Regions from separate parts of the Kitasatospora sp. NPDC023176 genome, predicted to be linked through region 3. Evidence: riboswitches for the same ligand, from Rfam matches in the RefSeq annotation. Region 3 holds a riboswitch; each other region holds the start of a gene.
What was found. A riboswitch is a leader RNA that binds a small molecule or an ion and turns the genes downstream of it on or off. The one in region 3 is predicted to bind S-adenosylmethionine.
Positions count from the first base shown of each region.

Region 1: another riboswitch for S-adenosylmethionine. It lies ahead of thrC (threonine synthase); the one in region 3 lies ahead of ACZ3YL_RS20925 (IclR family transcriptional regulator).
Region 2: another riboswitch for S-adenosylmethionine. It lies ahead of ACZ3YL_RS21285 (aminotransferase class V-fold PLP-dependent enzyme); the one in region 3 lies ahead of ACZ3YL_RS20925 (IclR family transcriptional regulator).

Region 1 is NZ_JBVHIP010000007.1:303,850-308,295, reverse strand. Features, by position in the region: gene ACZ3YL_RS14070 (alpha,alpha-trehalose-phosphate synthase (UDP-forming)) at 1-959, opposite strand, end outside; gene ACZ3YL_RS14065 (glucosyl-3-phosphoglycerate synthase) at 1,175-2,206, opposite strand; SAM riboswitch class I at 2,351-2,486, shown strand; gene thrC (threonine synthase) at 2,504-3,811, shown strand; gene ACZ3YL_RS14055 (MoaD/ThiS family protein) at 3,839-4,117, shown strand.
Region 2 is NZ_JBVHIP010000015.1:63,929-68,374, forward strand. Features, by position in the region: gene ACZ3YL_RS21275 (response regulator) at 1-357, shown strand, start outside; gene trpD (anthranilate phosphoribosyltransferase) at 476-1,552, shown strand; SAM riboswitch class IV at 1,731-1,848, shown strand; gene ACZ3YL_RS21285 (aminotransferase class V-fold PLP-dependent enzyme) at 1,902-3,266, shown strand; gene ACZ3YL_RS21290 (Lrp/AsnC ligand binding domain-containing protein) at 3,270-3,551, opposite strand; gene ACZ3YL_RS21295 (rhomboid family intramembrane serine protease) at 3,593-4,375, opposite strand.
Region 3 is NZ_JBVHIP010000014.1:169,496-173,941, forward strand. Features, by position in the region: gene ACZ3YL_RS20910 (hydroxymethylcytosylglucuronate/cytosylglucuronate synthase) at 1-117, opposite strand, end outside; gene ACZ3YL_RS20915 (class I SAM-dependent methyltransferase) at 424-1,215, shown strand; gene ACZ3YL_RS20920 (hypothetical protein) at 1,289-1,546, opposite strand; SAM riboswitch class I at 1,838-1,980, shown strand; gene ACZ3YL_RS20925 (IclR family transcriptional regulator) at 2,180-2,893, shown strand; gene ACZ3YL_RS20930 (SRPBCC family protein) at 2,926-3,492, opposite strand; gene ACZ3YL_RS20935 (RNA polymerase sigma factor) at 3,489-3,995, opposite strand; gene ACZ3YL_RS20940 (DUF3995 domain-containing protein) at 4,179-4,446, shown strand, end outside.

The DNA of each region.
Region 1 (4,446 bases), on a different contig from region 3:
AGCAGGTGCCGGTAGGCCTGGAGGCCGCGGACGATGTTCTTGCTCAGCTCGGTGCGGTCGACCCGGACGATGGTGCGGCGGTCGCCGACGGCCGTACGGAGGGCGGTGAGGCGTTCGTCCACGTCGGGGCGGTGGGCGCGGTCGCGCAGGAAGTCGGCGTCGGCGCCGAGGGCGTGGACGCCGAGGTGGGTGGTGCGGCCCTCGTGGGTGACGGTGAGTGCCTCGTGGTCGACGGTGGCGCCGAGCAGGTCGGCGCAGCAGGCGGCGAAGGCGCGGGCCCAGCGTTCGGTGAGGAAGCCGGCCCGGTCGGCGCCGAGGATGCCGGTCAGGACGGCCCGGGCGACGTCGTCGGGGAGCAGCCGGTAGTACTCGGGCGGGGCCCAGGGGGTGTGGGAGAAGTGGCCGATCCGCAGGTCGGGGCGGGCCGCGCGGAGCAGGGCCGGGGTGAGGGACAGGTGGTAGTCCTGCACCAGGACCGCGGCGTTCGGGGCGGCTTCGGTGGCGAGGGCGTCGGCGAAGGCGGTGTTGTACGCCTGGTAGGCGGCCCATTCGGTGCGGAAGCCGGCGTCGAAGGAGGGCGCGGTGGGGGTCGCGTAGAGCAGGTGGTGGACGAACCAGAGGGTGGAGTTGGCGACGCCGTTGTAGGCGTGGGCGAAGGTCTGGGGGTCGATGTCGAGCATCCGGACGGCCTGGCCGCCGACCTCGTGCCCGGCGAGGTCGAGGCGGCCGTCGGGGGCTTCCCGGGCGGCTCTGCGGTCGGCGTCGTTGAGTGCGGCGCAGACCCAGACGGCGGTGGGGTCGTCGATCGCGGACAGGCCGGAGACCAGGCCTCCGCCGCCGCGGCGCAGGGTCAGCGTGCCGTCGTCGGCGGTGCTGAAGGACACCGGTCCCCGGTTGGAGGCCACCAGAACGGGGGCGGTGCCGGTCGCACTCGAACGTTCGGTCGTGAGATCGCCCATGGTTGGGATGTTGCCGGGGGGTCGGGGTGGCAAACCCGTCTGGGGCCCGTCTTCGCACTCCCGTCGTTCGCCCGGAGGGCGGGCGGGGCGGTGTTGGGGTGCGTGCATCGCAAGGCGGAGGAGGGAGGCGATGCGGAGCATCGGGCGACCGACGACAACGCGGCGAGGTGCGTGCACCGGCGTCGGCCCGCAGGCGGGAGTGCGAAGACGGGCCCCTAGTGGCGGGTGGCGTATTCGGGGAGGGTGTGCATCGGGGGGCGTTCCAGGGCCGTGACGGGGTGGGTGTGGGGGACGAAGATGGGGGTCCCGCCGGCCGAAGGCTGGGGGAGGGATTCCGGGGCGCGGCTGAACTGGGTGAGGTGGGGGTGGACGAGGTCGGCGGAGGCCTTGAGGCGGTGGGTGCGGTCGAGGCGTTCGAGGGCGGTGCGGTAGATGGTGGCGGCCATCCGGCCGAGGGCCTGGCCGTCCTGGTGGCGGTGGTGCCGGACGCCGACGTCGACCTGGGCCAGGGCGTCCAGTCCGACCAGTTCCAACGCGTCGACCAGCAGGCCGAGTTCGACGCCGTAGCCGGTGGGGAAGGGCAGCCGTTCGAGGAGTGAGCGGCGGGCCGCGTACTCGCCGCCGAGCGGCTGGACGAAGCCGGCGAGTTCCGGCCAGTGGAGGTTGAGGAGGGGCCGGGCGACGAGTTCGGTGACGCGGCCGCCGCCGGCCGGGACGATCGCGCCGCTGTCGGTCTCCAGCGGGCGGTCGTACATGGCCTTGACCAGGTGGATGGACTCGTCGGTCAGCAGCGGGCCGACGATGCCGGAGACGAAGGCCGGGTCGAACTCGCGCAGGTCGGCGTCGATGAAGCAGACGATGTCGCCGCGGGTGACCAGCAGGGAGCGCCAGAGCACCTCGCCCTTGCCGGGGACGGCGGGCAGCCGGGGGAGGATCCGGTCGCGCTGCTCCACCCGGGCGCCCGCCGCTTCGGCGACGGCGGCGGTGGCGTCGGTGGAGCCGGAGTCCACCACGACGAGTTCGTCGACCAGCGGGACCCGTTCCATCAGCTCGCGGCGGACGGTGCGGACGATGTCGCCGACGGTGGCCTCCTCGTCGAGCGCCGGGAGGACGACGCTGACGGTGCGGCCGGTGCGCTGCTTGGCCTCCAGCAGGGTGTGCACCGGCCGCTCGGCCGCGCTCCACGAGCGGCGGCGGAGCCAGGACGCCGCCTGCGGGAGGAGTGCGGGGGTCGGTTCGGCGGGCACGGTGACTCTCCTCGGCGGGATCGGGTGGAACGGCTCATCTCGCGTGGCGGACGGTCCCGTTCAGGGTTGACGCCTTCGGATACAGTCTTCGTACAGCGGTCGGACCTTCGCACGCCGGGGTCGCCGCTGAACCATAACTTCACAAGCTCATCCAGAGGGACTGAGGGAACGGCCCGTTGACGTCCCGGCAACCTTCTCGCGCGGCTGTCGTCGACAGGCCCCGGCGGGACAGGTGCCAATTCCGGCCTGTGGTGCGTCCGCGCCACGGGGAAGATGAGGAGAGAGGCCTCCGCCATCATGGCTATCGACACTGCCGCACCCTCCCCCGGCCTTCGGCCGCAGGGATCCCAGCCCGTCGACCTCGGCCCCGCCGCCGCCCTGTCGTGTCGGGAGTGCGGAACCCGCTTCCCGCTCGGCCCCAGCTTCGCCTGCCTGGAGTGCTTCGGGCCGCTGGAGATCGCGTACGAGTTCGGCGGCGAGCGCGCCGAGGAGCTGCGCAAGCGGATCGAAGCCGGCCCCGCGTCCATCTGGCGTTACGCGCCGCTGCTGCCGGTGCCGGCCGATGTGGCGTCGAAGCCCAATCTGAACCCCGGCTGGACTCCGCTGGTGAAGGCGGACAACCTGGGCCGGGAGCTCGGGTTCACGGCGCAGCTGCACATCAAGGACGACTCCGGCAACCCGACCCACTCGTTCAAGGACCGGGTGGTCGCGTGTGCGATCGAGGCGGCCCGGGCGTTCGGGTACACCACGCTGTCCTGCTCCTCGACCGGCAACCTGGCCGGCGCGGTGGGCGCGGCGGCGGCCCGGGCCGGGTTCCGTTCCTGCGTGTTCATCCCGCACGACCTGGAGCAGGGCAAGGTCGTGATGGCCGGGGTGTACGGCGGTGAGCTGGTGGGCATCGAGGGCACCTACGACGATGTGAACCGCTTCTGCTCGGAGCTGATCGGGGATCCGGCCGGCGAGGGCTGGGGCTTCGTGAACGTCAACCTGCGGCCGTACTACGGCGAGGGTTCCAAGACGCTGGCGTACGAGATCTGTGAGCAGCTCGGCTGGCGGCTGCCGGAGCAGATCGTCATCCCGATCGCCTCGGGCTCCCAGCTGACGAAGATCGACAAGGGGCTGCAGGAGCTGATCAAGCTGGGTCTGGTGGAGGACCGGCCGTACCGGATCTTCGGTGCCCAGGCGGAGGGCTGCTCGCCGGTGTCGGCGGCGTTCAAGGCCGGGCGAGACGTGATCAAGCCGGTGAAGCCGGACACCATCGCCAAGTCGCTGGCGATCGGCAACCCGGCGGACGGCCCGTACGTGCTGGACATCGCCCGTCGCACGGGCGGCGCGGTCGAGGACGTCACGGACGCGGAGGTCGTGGCGGCGATCCGGCTGCTGGCCCGCACCGAGGGGATCTTCGCCGAGACCGCGGGCGGGGTGACCGTCGGCGTGCTGAAGAAGCTGGTCGAGACCGGTCAGCTGGATCCGGCCAAGGAGACCGTCGCGATCAACACGGGCGACGGCCTGAAGACGCTGGACGCCGTCTCCGAGGCGGGCATGACCGCCGTCATCCGGCCGACCCTGGACGCCTTCCACTCCGCCGGCCTCGCGTCCGCCTGAACCGCCTCCCACCCCGCAAGGAGAGTCATGAGCGCCAACGTCCGCATCCCCACCATCCTGCGCACCTACACCGGCGGCGCGGCCGAGGTGACCGCCGAGGGGGCCACCCTGGCCGAGGTCATCGCCGACCTGGAGCGCAACCACGCCGGCATCTCGGCCCGGATCCTGGACGACACCGGCAAGCTGCGCCGCTTCGTCAACGTGTACGTGAACGACGACGACGTGCGGTTCGCCGAGGGCCTGGCGACCGAGATCAAGGACGGCGCCGGCGTCTCGATCATTCCGGCGGTGGCCGGCGGCTGCTGAGCCGCGCGCCATTTCCGCGCCGCCCGTACGTACGGAATTCGACTCTCCGTATGTGCGGGCGGCTGCGTGCATTTCGGCGGGAATATTTCGGGGTCAAGTCGGAGTAGAGTGTGGCTCTGCTGGGAACAGGGTTTCGCTCCCGGCGGACGGGGTGCGTCGCCGGAGGTCGTCCGGCCGCTGGGGCCGGTCGTGGGACCGGCTGGGGAGACCGGGCCGGGGTCGGACCGGGAAACATGTCAGGCAGATGTCAGAATTCCTGCAGGCATTTGAGTAATTCGTCCGCTATGTCCGGCGCGTAATGCCGATTTCCTCCCGGTTTGTTCGCTCTT
Region 2 (4,446 bases), on a different contig from region 3:
GTGCTGACGGCGCTCGGCCGTCGGCCCGCCGAGGATCTTCCGGAGCTGTCCTACCTCGAATGCGCGACCACCCCCGCGGTGCTCAAGGCGCTGGAGAAGGGCGGCGTCGACCTCTGCGTGCTGGACGGCGAGGCGGTGCCGGCCGGCGGGCTCGGCCTCGGGCGACAGCTCAAGGACGAGATCTACGGCTGCCCGCCGGTGCTGGTGCTGATCGGCCGGCCCCAGGACTCCTGGCTCGCCGCCTGGAGCCGGGCCGATGCCGCGATCTCCCGCCCGGTGGACCCGGTGGCGCTGGCCGAGGCGGTCGCCACCCTGCTGCGGGCCCGGTTGGCCAAGCGGGCCCCCGCCACGCGTTGAACAGTGCCGTCTCAGTACTAGAGAAGACGGGGCCGTAGGGACCCCGCCGCTCGATAGGCTGGCTCCATCCGTACGGACGTCCCCCCGAGCGGGGAACCGACAACAGCTGGAGTCAGCCATGGTGAACGTGAACCCTGCGAACGGTGGTACCGACCCCGCGCAGGTGGTCCGCACCTGGCCGGACCTCCTGGCGGCGCTGTTGAAGGGGGAGGACCTCGACCGCTCGTCCACCGCGTGGGCGATGGACCGGATCATGAGCGGCGAGGCGTCCCCCGTCCAGGTGGCCGGGTTCATGGTGGCGCTGCGGGCCAAGGGCGAGACGGTCGACGAGATCGCCGGCCTGGTGGACGCGATGTACGAGCACGCCGAGCCGCTGGAGATCCCCGGCCCGGCGGTCGACATCGTCGGCACCGGCGGCGACCGGGCGAAGACCGTCAACATCTCGACCATGTCGGCGATCGTCGCGGCGGCGGCCGGGGCGAAGGTGGTCAAGCACGGCAACCGGGCCGCCTCCTCGTCCAGCGGGTCCTCGGACGTGCTGGAGAAGCTCGGGGTGGCGCTGGACCTCTCCCCCCGGCGGGTGGCCGAGGTGGCCGAGGAGGTCGGACTCACCTTCTGTTTCGCGGCGAGGTTCCACCCCTCGATGCGGCACGCCGCCACCGCGCGGCGCGACCTCGGGGTGCCCACCGCGTTCAACATCCTCGGCCCGCTGACCAATCCGGCGAAGGTCACCTCGCACGCCATCGGCTGCTTCGACACCCGGCTGTCCGGCTTGATCGCCGGGGTGCTCGCCCGGCGCGGGGCGACGGCGCTGGTGTTCCGCGGTGACGACGGGCTGGACGAGCTGACCATCACCACCACGTCGCGGGTCTGGGTGGTGCGCGACGGGGTGGTCACCGAGACCGCCTTCGACCCGCGGGACGTCGGCATCGAACTGGTCGGCATCGAGACGCTGCGCGGGGCCGACGCCGCCTACAACGCCGAGGTCGCGCGCCGGCTGCTGGCCGGGGAGCGCGGGCCGGTGCGGGACGCCGTACTGCTGAACACCGCGGCGGCGCTGGTCGCGCTCGACCTCGGCGACGCGCCGCTGTCCGAGCAGCTCGCGGCGGGCATGGCGCGGGCGGCCGAGGCGATCGACTCGGGCCGGGCGCAGGACCTGCTGCGGCGCTGGTCGGAGGCCACCAGCCGGATCTGAGGCGGTAGTTGAGGGCCCGTGCCGGTTTTCCGGTGCGGGCCCTCGCGCGTGGGCCCGCTCTCGTGCCCCGAGCGTCGGCACCGGGCCCGAGCGCCCCGGAGGCGGGTGGGCGAAGGCAGAGTCCGGATGGTGGATACCTGTTTGACCGTCCGACGCGCCCGACCTAGAGTCTTGGCCAGGTCATGAGTGACAGCGTCAAGCCCCAGCTGGCTGTCCGGCAACCCTCCGTCCGTGGCGGGGTGCCCTGGGTGAGGACCGGGTCGCCGGGCATGCCGTCCGCGCGACAAGCGCGGACGCCCGATGACTAGCACTCCCGGGGGTCCCTCACCCCCAGAAGGAGTGCATCCTCATGTCGGTCTCTGTTGACCTCTGCTCCCCGCTCGCCGTTCTCGGCCACGACGTCCAGGTGCCGCTGGCCAGCGGTGCGAAGGTCGGTTACGCCGCGCTGGACTACGCGGCCAGCGCGCCGGCGCTCCAGCGGGTGTGGGACGACGTCGCCGCCTACGCGCCGTACTACGGCAGCGTGCACCGCGGTGCCGGCTACCTCTCGCAGCTGTCCACCGACCTGTTCGAGCAGAGCCGCCGGACCGTCGCCGAGTTCCTCGACCTGCGCGAGGGCGACCAGGTGGTCTTCACCCGCGCCACCACCGACTCGCTCAACCTGCTGGCCGCCGCCGTGCCGGCCGGCGCCCGGGTGTTCGCCTTCGAGACCGAGCACCACGCCTCGCTGCTGCCCTGGGCGCACGCCGGGCTGGAGGTCGCCTACCTGCGGGCGCCGCGCTCGCGGGCCGAGGCGGTCGAGGCGCTGGAGGCCGCGCTGGCCGCCGCGCCCGAGGGCCCCAAGCTGCTGTGCGTCACCGGCGCCTCCAATGTGACCGGCGAGCTGTGGCCGGTCGCCGAACTGACCGCGACCGCGCACCGGTACGGCGCCCGGGTGGTGCTGGACGCCGCCCAACTGGCCCCGCACCACCGGGTCTCGGTGCGCGAGCTGGACGTCGACTGGATCGCCTTCTCCGGCCACAAGCTGTACGCGCCGTTCGGCGCCGGGGTGCTGGCCGGGCGGGCCGACTGGCTGGACGCGGCCGAGCCGTACCTGGCCGGCGGCGGGGCGACCCGCACGGTGGCCCGGGAGCTGGACGGCTCGGTGGCGGTGCAGTGGCACAGCGGCCCGGCCCGGCACGAGGCCGGCTCGCCCAACGTCATCGGGGCCTACGCGATCGCCTCGGCCTGTCGGGCGCTGACCGAGGCCGGCTTCGACGCGCTGGAGGCCCGGGAGCGGCAGCTGGTCGACCGGCTGACGGCCGGGCTGGCGGAGATCCCGGAGGTCAGGGTGCTGAACCTGTTCGGCGCCGGCTCGGCCCGGGTGGGCGTGCTGTCCTTCGTCGTCCGGGGCTGGAACAGCTCGCACTTCTCGGCCGCGCTGTCCGCCGAGTACGGCATCGGGGTGCGCGACGGGCTGTTCTGCGCCCACCCGCTGGTGCGGACCCTGCTCGGGGACGAGGACGTCGCCGTGTCCGAGTGCGGGGCGCCCGAGCCCTCGCTGCCGGGCGAGCGCAGCCTGAACGCGATCCGGGTGAGTTTCGGGGCGGGCACGCCGGACGAGCACATCGAGCGTTTCCTGACCGCCGTCCGCGAGCTGGTCACCGACGGCGCGGCGTGGAACTACCGCAACGAGGGCGGCCGTTGCGTCGCCGACAGCCGCCGCGAGGGCTGAGGACTACTCGTCCAGGCCGAGGGCGAAGGCCGCTTCCAGGTCGTGCTGGGAGTAGGTGCGGAAGGCGATCTGGGTCTCGGTGTGGGCCACGCCCGGGACCTTGTTGAGCCGGCCCGGGATGACCTCGGCCAGGTCGTCGTGGCGGCGCACCCGGACCATCGCCACCAGGTCGTAGCCGCCGGTCACCGAGTACACCTCGCTGACGCCCTCGATCGCGGCGATGGCCTCGGCGATCTCCGGGATGCGGTCGACGCTGGTCTTGATCAGGACGATGGCAGTGATCACTGTGCGGGCTCCTTCATGGGGTGCGGCCAGCGTATCGGGCCTCAGCCGGGGCGTCTCGGGGGGTGTCCGGCCACGGTGCAGGCGTACAGGAAGCCGGCCGAGAAGCCGATCACGTGCACCAGGTAGGCCACCCCGGGCCCGGCCGAGTGCACCGACCACCACTGCAGGGCGAACCAGAGGCCGAGCACCAGCCAGGCCGGGAAGCGCAGCGGGAGGAAGAGGAGCAGCGGGACCAGGGTGGTGACCCGGGCCCGCGGGTGGAAGCGCAGGTAGGCGCCGAGGACGCCGGAGATCGCGCCCGAGGCGCCGATCAGGACCCGGGTGGAGTCCGGCGAGTGGGCCTCGGCGAGCGCGAAGCCGTACGAGGCCAGGCTGCCGGCGGCCAGGTAGAAGAGGAGGTACCTGGCCCGGCCGAGCCGCCGTTCGACGGTGGGGCCGAAGACGTGGAGGAAGAGCAGGTTGCCCAGCAGGTGCAGCCAGCCGGCGTGCAGGAAGAGGCCGGTGAGGGCGGACACCGCGGGGTGTTTGCCGGTGGTGGGGGCGGCGGGGCAGCCGGGGACCGGGTCGGGGGCCTCGGCCAGTTGCCCGGCGGTGAGCGGGTGGCCGGTCAGCAGTTCGGCGGGGACGGCTCCCCAGCGCTGCTCGTAGCGCTGCTCGGCGCAGATCCGGGCCTGGCCGGTGCCGTACAGCGGGTTGACGCCGGCCGCCGGGCCGAGCAGGAAGACCAGGGTGTTGACCGCGATCAGGGCGTAGGTGACCGCCGGGGCGGGCACCGCCGGGCGGCCGTCCCACGCGTCGGTGTGGCCGGGGGCCGCGAGTGCCATGCGGCCAAGCATCCCTCCGGGCGCGGCAGGTGACACGGCGGTTTACGGCAGGTGGACTACCGGTCCGTCCG
Region 3 (4,446 bases):
GAGGGCGGACAGCACCGCGCTCAACTTGCCGGAACTGCCCCAGCCGAACTCGACTCCGGCCACGGCGACCGTCCGGGTCTCCGTCGTCGTCTTCGCCGTCATCCGTACCGTCGTCATCCGTACCAACTCCCCCGCCTGTAACGGACTTTTCTGTCGCTCCGTATTCGTACCAGGCCTGAGATCGCAGGTCGGTTCGACTGCCTACGGAAAAGCGAAACGTAACCACCCCACCAGGTGAAGTTGCCGTTCGGTGCATTGACGACGAGCAGTCAATCCGATGGATGCGCAACACACGGGCAGGAACGTGCCTGCACCCGCCGGCCGCCGCGACGGGCTGCAATGGACGCCCATCCGATCCGCAGCGCAGCCGACCACCGGAACCGCGCCCCAGCCGTACCGATCCCCCCGCAGGAGGGCCGCCAGATGGAACAGTTGACCGACGACACCGATCCGGTCCGCGTGCTGGACACCTCCGGCACCGACTACCGCCGGGCCTTCGACCTCTTCCTCGCCGGCACCGACGAGAAGCCGCGCACCCACGCCCGGCTGAGCGAGGTCGCCACCGGCCTCCCGCACCGCCGGGTGCTGCTGGACCTCGGCGCGGGCGACGGCCGCACCACCGCCCACCTGGCCCGGTACTTCGACCGCACGATCGCCGTCGAACCGAGCGCCGCCATGCGGGAGAAGCTCATCGCCGCCTGCCCGGGCGCCCGCGTCCTGCCCGAGCCGCTGGACCGCGCCGAGCCGTCCGAGCCGGCCGACCTGGTCCACCTCTCCCACGTGCTCTACTACGTCCCGGAGTCCGACTGGCTCCCCACCGTCACCCGCGCCATCGAGTGGACGGCCCCCGGCGGCACCCTGCTGGTCGTCCTGCAGAACCCCGAGAGCCCCTGCATGCGGATGGCCGCCCACTTCACCGGCGTGCGCTACGACCTGAGCGCCCTCCTCGATGGTCTGCGCGCCCACCACCCCACCCACACCTACGCCTTGGAGACCCTCGACCTCCACTACCGCACGCCCCACCTCGCCGAGGCCGTCGACGTCGCCGAGTTCATGGTCAACGTCGCCGACCTCGCCACCCTCGACCCCCGCCCCACCCGGGCCGCCCTCACCGCCTACGTCCGACAGCACTTCGCCCAGCCCGACGGCAGCTACGCCATCGGCCACACCCAGGACATGCTCACCGTCCGCCGGGCCCGGAGCGCCCGGGTCTGAACCCCGGGGGGCCGGACGGCTCAGACATCGGTGTTCGATCGAACGCCCAGGCGAACTCCCCTGGGCCTTCCGGCTACCGGCCCGGTGCGGCGTCCTCGATGGCGGTGAGCAGCCGGGTGTGCACGGCGGTGGCGGCCGCGCGGGTGGCCGGGTCGGGGTCCTGCAGCTGAGGGGCGATCAGCTCGACGGCCGCGGCGAGGACCGGCACGGGCACGGTCGCCTCGCGCAGGTGGAGGAGTTGGGAGGCGGCCCGCTCACCGGGCGTGGCCCGGGCGCGGGCGTCGGGGATCAGGGCGGTGAGGCCCCGGGGAAGTGGCTGAGTGCTGGTCACCCGTCGCATTCTTCCGTGCCCGGGCGCCGCTGATCACCACGGCCGGGCGACGGCGGCCCCATGGACGGCCGGCGGTGATGGTGCGCCCGAGGATGATCGGCGCCCAGCGGTGGAGGAGTGGCCGTCGACAACGATCCGCTGACGGACCTGGCCGTGCTCCGCCGGGTGCGTCGCGTCCTCGCGGCGGGGCGCCGGGATTCCCGGCAGGGCAGGCGGTTGCGGAGGCTCCGGGTGTGGAGGGTGTGGAAAAGGTTTGGCGGGGCACCCGGGGAATCTTGTATGGTTCTCCGCGAATCATCCAGAGGGGTGGAGGGACCGGCCCTACGAAGCCCCGGCAACTCCCCGTTCGACCCGGCGTCCGAAGTACGCGCCGTGTTGTCCGGGGTCAGTGCCAACTCCGGCCTGTCGCCAACGTGGCGCGGGAAAGATGAGGAGACACGGTGCTCTCTGTGCTGTCCTTCGCCCGGGCGCTTCCCGCCCCGGCCCTTTCGCGTACCCATCTCGTGTCCGGCGCAGGCATTCGGCCCGCTTCGCAGGCCTGTCCTCGCTGACCACCCCGCTCCCACCCCACCGGAGCGCCCGTGAGCCGGACCCACCCACGGCCCACGGGATCTGAGACTGGAGTACCCGTCCATGGAGAACACGAGCGGTGTCGGCGTGCTCGACAAGATCACCTCGATCCTCGGCACCCTGGAGGCCGGCCCGGCCACCCTGGCCGGACTGGTCGACGCCACCGGCCTGGCCCGGCCGACCGCCCACCGGATCGCCGTCGCACTGGAACACCACCGCCTGCTCGGGCGTGACCTGCAGGGCCGGTTCGTCCTCGGGCCGCGGCTCGCCGAACTGTCGGCCGCCGCCGGTGAGGACCACCTGCTGACCGCCGCCGGCCCGGTCCTCACCCAGCTGCGCGACCTCACCGGCGAGACCGCCCAGCTCTACCGCCGGCAGGGCGAGGTCCGGGTCTGCGTGGCGGCGGCCGAGCGGCTCTTCGGCCTGCGCGACACCGTCCCCGTCGGTCTGGCCCTCCCGATGAAGGCCGGGTCCGCCGCCCAGGTGCTGCTCGCCTGGGAGGAGCCCGAGCGCCTCCACCGGGGCCTCAAGGGCGCCCGCTTCACCGCCACCGCCCTCAGCGGAGTGCGGCGCCGGGGCTGGGCCCAGGCCGTCGGCGAACGCGAGCCCGGCGTCGCCTCCGTCGCCGCGCCCGTCCGCGGCCCGGCCGGGCGGGTAGTGGCCGCCGTCTCCGTCTCGGGCCCGATCGAACGGCTCACCCGGCACCCCGGTGCCCGCCTCTCCCAGGCGGTCCTCGAGGCGGCCGGCCACCTGTCCGAGGCGCTGCGCCGCTCCTGACCGGCGTGCCCGCGGTCAGCACGGGGTATCCGCTACCCCTCGTCCAGCAGGGCGGCGAACCGGGCCAGCGGATCCCCGGTGAACGGGCGCAGCGCCGGGGCGAGGAGGCGCGCCCCGGGGAAGCGCAGGCCGCCGAGGAAGGCGAAGCGGGTGGTGCGGTCGGTCTCCGGGCGGGCCGCCATCCCGCCGAGGACCAGACGGCTCTGCATCAGGCACCAGCCGGGGGCGAGGTCGATCCCGAAGGTCGCCCGCAGCCGGGTGTGGCCGTGGATCCGGGCTTGCAGCGAGGCGGTCCGGAGCGAATCGGCGGTGGGTGGGCCGGCGGTGGGTGGGCCGGCGGTGGGCGGGCCGGCCGGCTCGGACGGGGTGAGCCGCACGGTGCGGACGTCCGGGATCCAGAGCGGCATCGTGCGCTCCAGGTCCTGGGCGAGCGCCCAGACCCGTTCGAACGGCGCGTCCAGGACGGTCTCGCCGATCCGTGCCGCTCCGGGTGCGGTCGCGGCGATCACCCGCAGCCGCCGGACCGGGTCGAAGTCGGCGACGGGCCACTGCGGCGGCTGTGGAATGCGCGGCATCTCGGGGATCGGGCTGTCGGTCACTGCTGCCACGCCTTTCGGAAGCTGAGCCGGGCCCGGGAGAGACGGGACTTGACCGTCCCGGGTGCGACCGCGAGCAGCGCCGCGGTCTGTCGTTCGTCGAGGCCCTCCAGGTCGCGCATCAGCAGGACCGCGCGGTGTTCGGGGGAGAGCCGGGACAGCACGTCGCGGATGTCCGCGGCGAGCTGGGGGTCACCGGGCGCGGGCACTTCACTCAGTTCGGCGGGCCGCGAGCGCGTCGCCCGGGTGGCGTACCGCACCGCCTCCCGGACGGCGATGGCCCGCACCCAGCCGTACAGCGCCGCCGGTTCCCGCAGTTGGCGCAGCTTGCGGAAGACCACGATGAGCGCCTCCTGGGTCGCGTCGGCGCCGTCGTCCAGGGCGATCGGGCCGCAGAGCCGGCGGACGTACGGGGTGATCAGGTCCAGCAGCCGGCCGGCCGCGAGTCGGTCGCCGCCCTGGGCGGCCCGGACCAGCTCGGCTAGGCCGGGCGGTGGCTCCTGCATGGTGCGCTCTCCGCTCTCTCCGTCGAGGGGCAAACGAGGGGGTCCGTGGAGGGAGGCCCCGGGAGGGCGAAAGGTTCCGCGCGGCTTCCGCCCGACGGCAGTGTTCCTCGTCACAGGAACGGATCGGCCGGCGGGGTGCTCCTCCTGGTGTCCAAGCGTCCTGACACTCCGCGAGGTGACGGCATGAAGTCGACGAAGATCCGCAGCAGGGCCACCGCGGTCGGCGCGGTGCTGGCGGTGGACGGTCTGGTCCACCTCTACTGGGCCACCGGACGGACCTGGCCGGTGGACGGCACCACCCGGCTCTCGCAGCTGGTGCTCAACACCCAGGTGCCGTTCACGCCGCAGACGCTGCTCCCGCTCGCCGGGACGCTCCTCTCCGGCGCGACGCTGGTGCTGGTCCAGGGCGGACGGCTGCCGGCCCTGGCCCGCCGGCTGCCCGCCGTGCTGC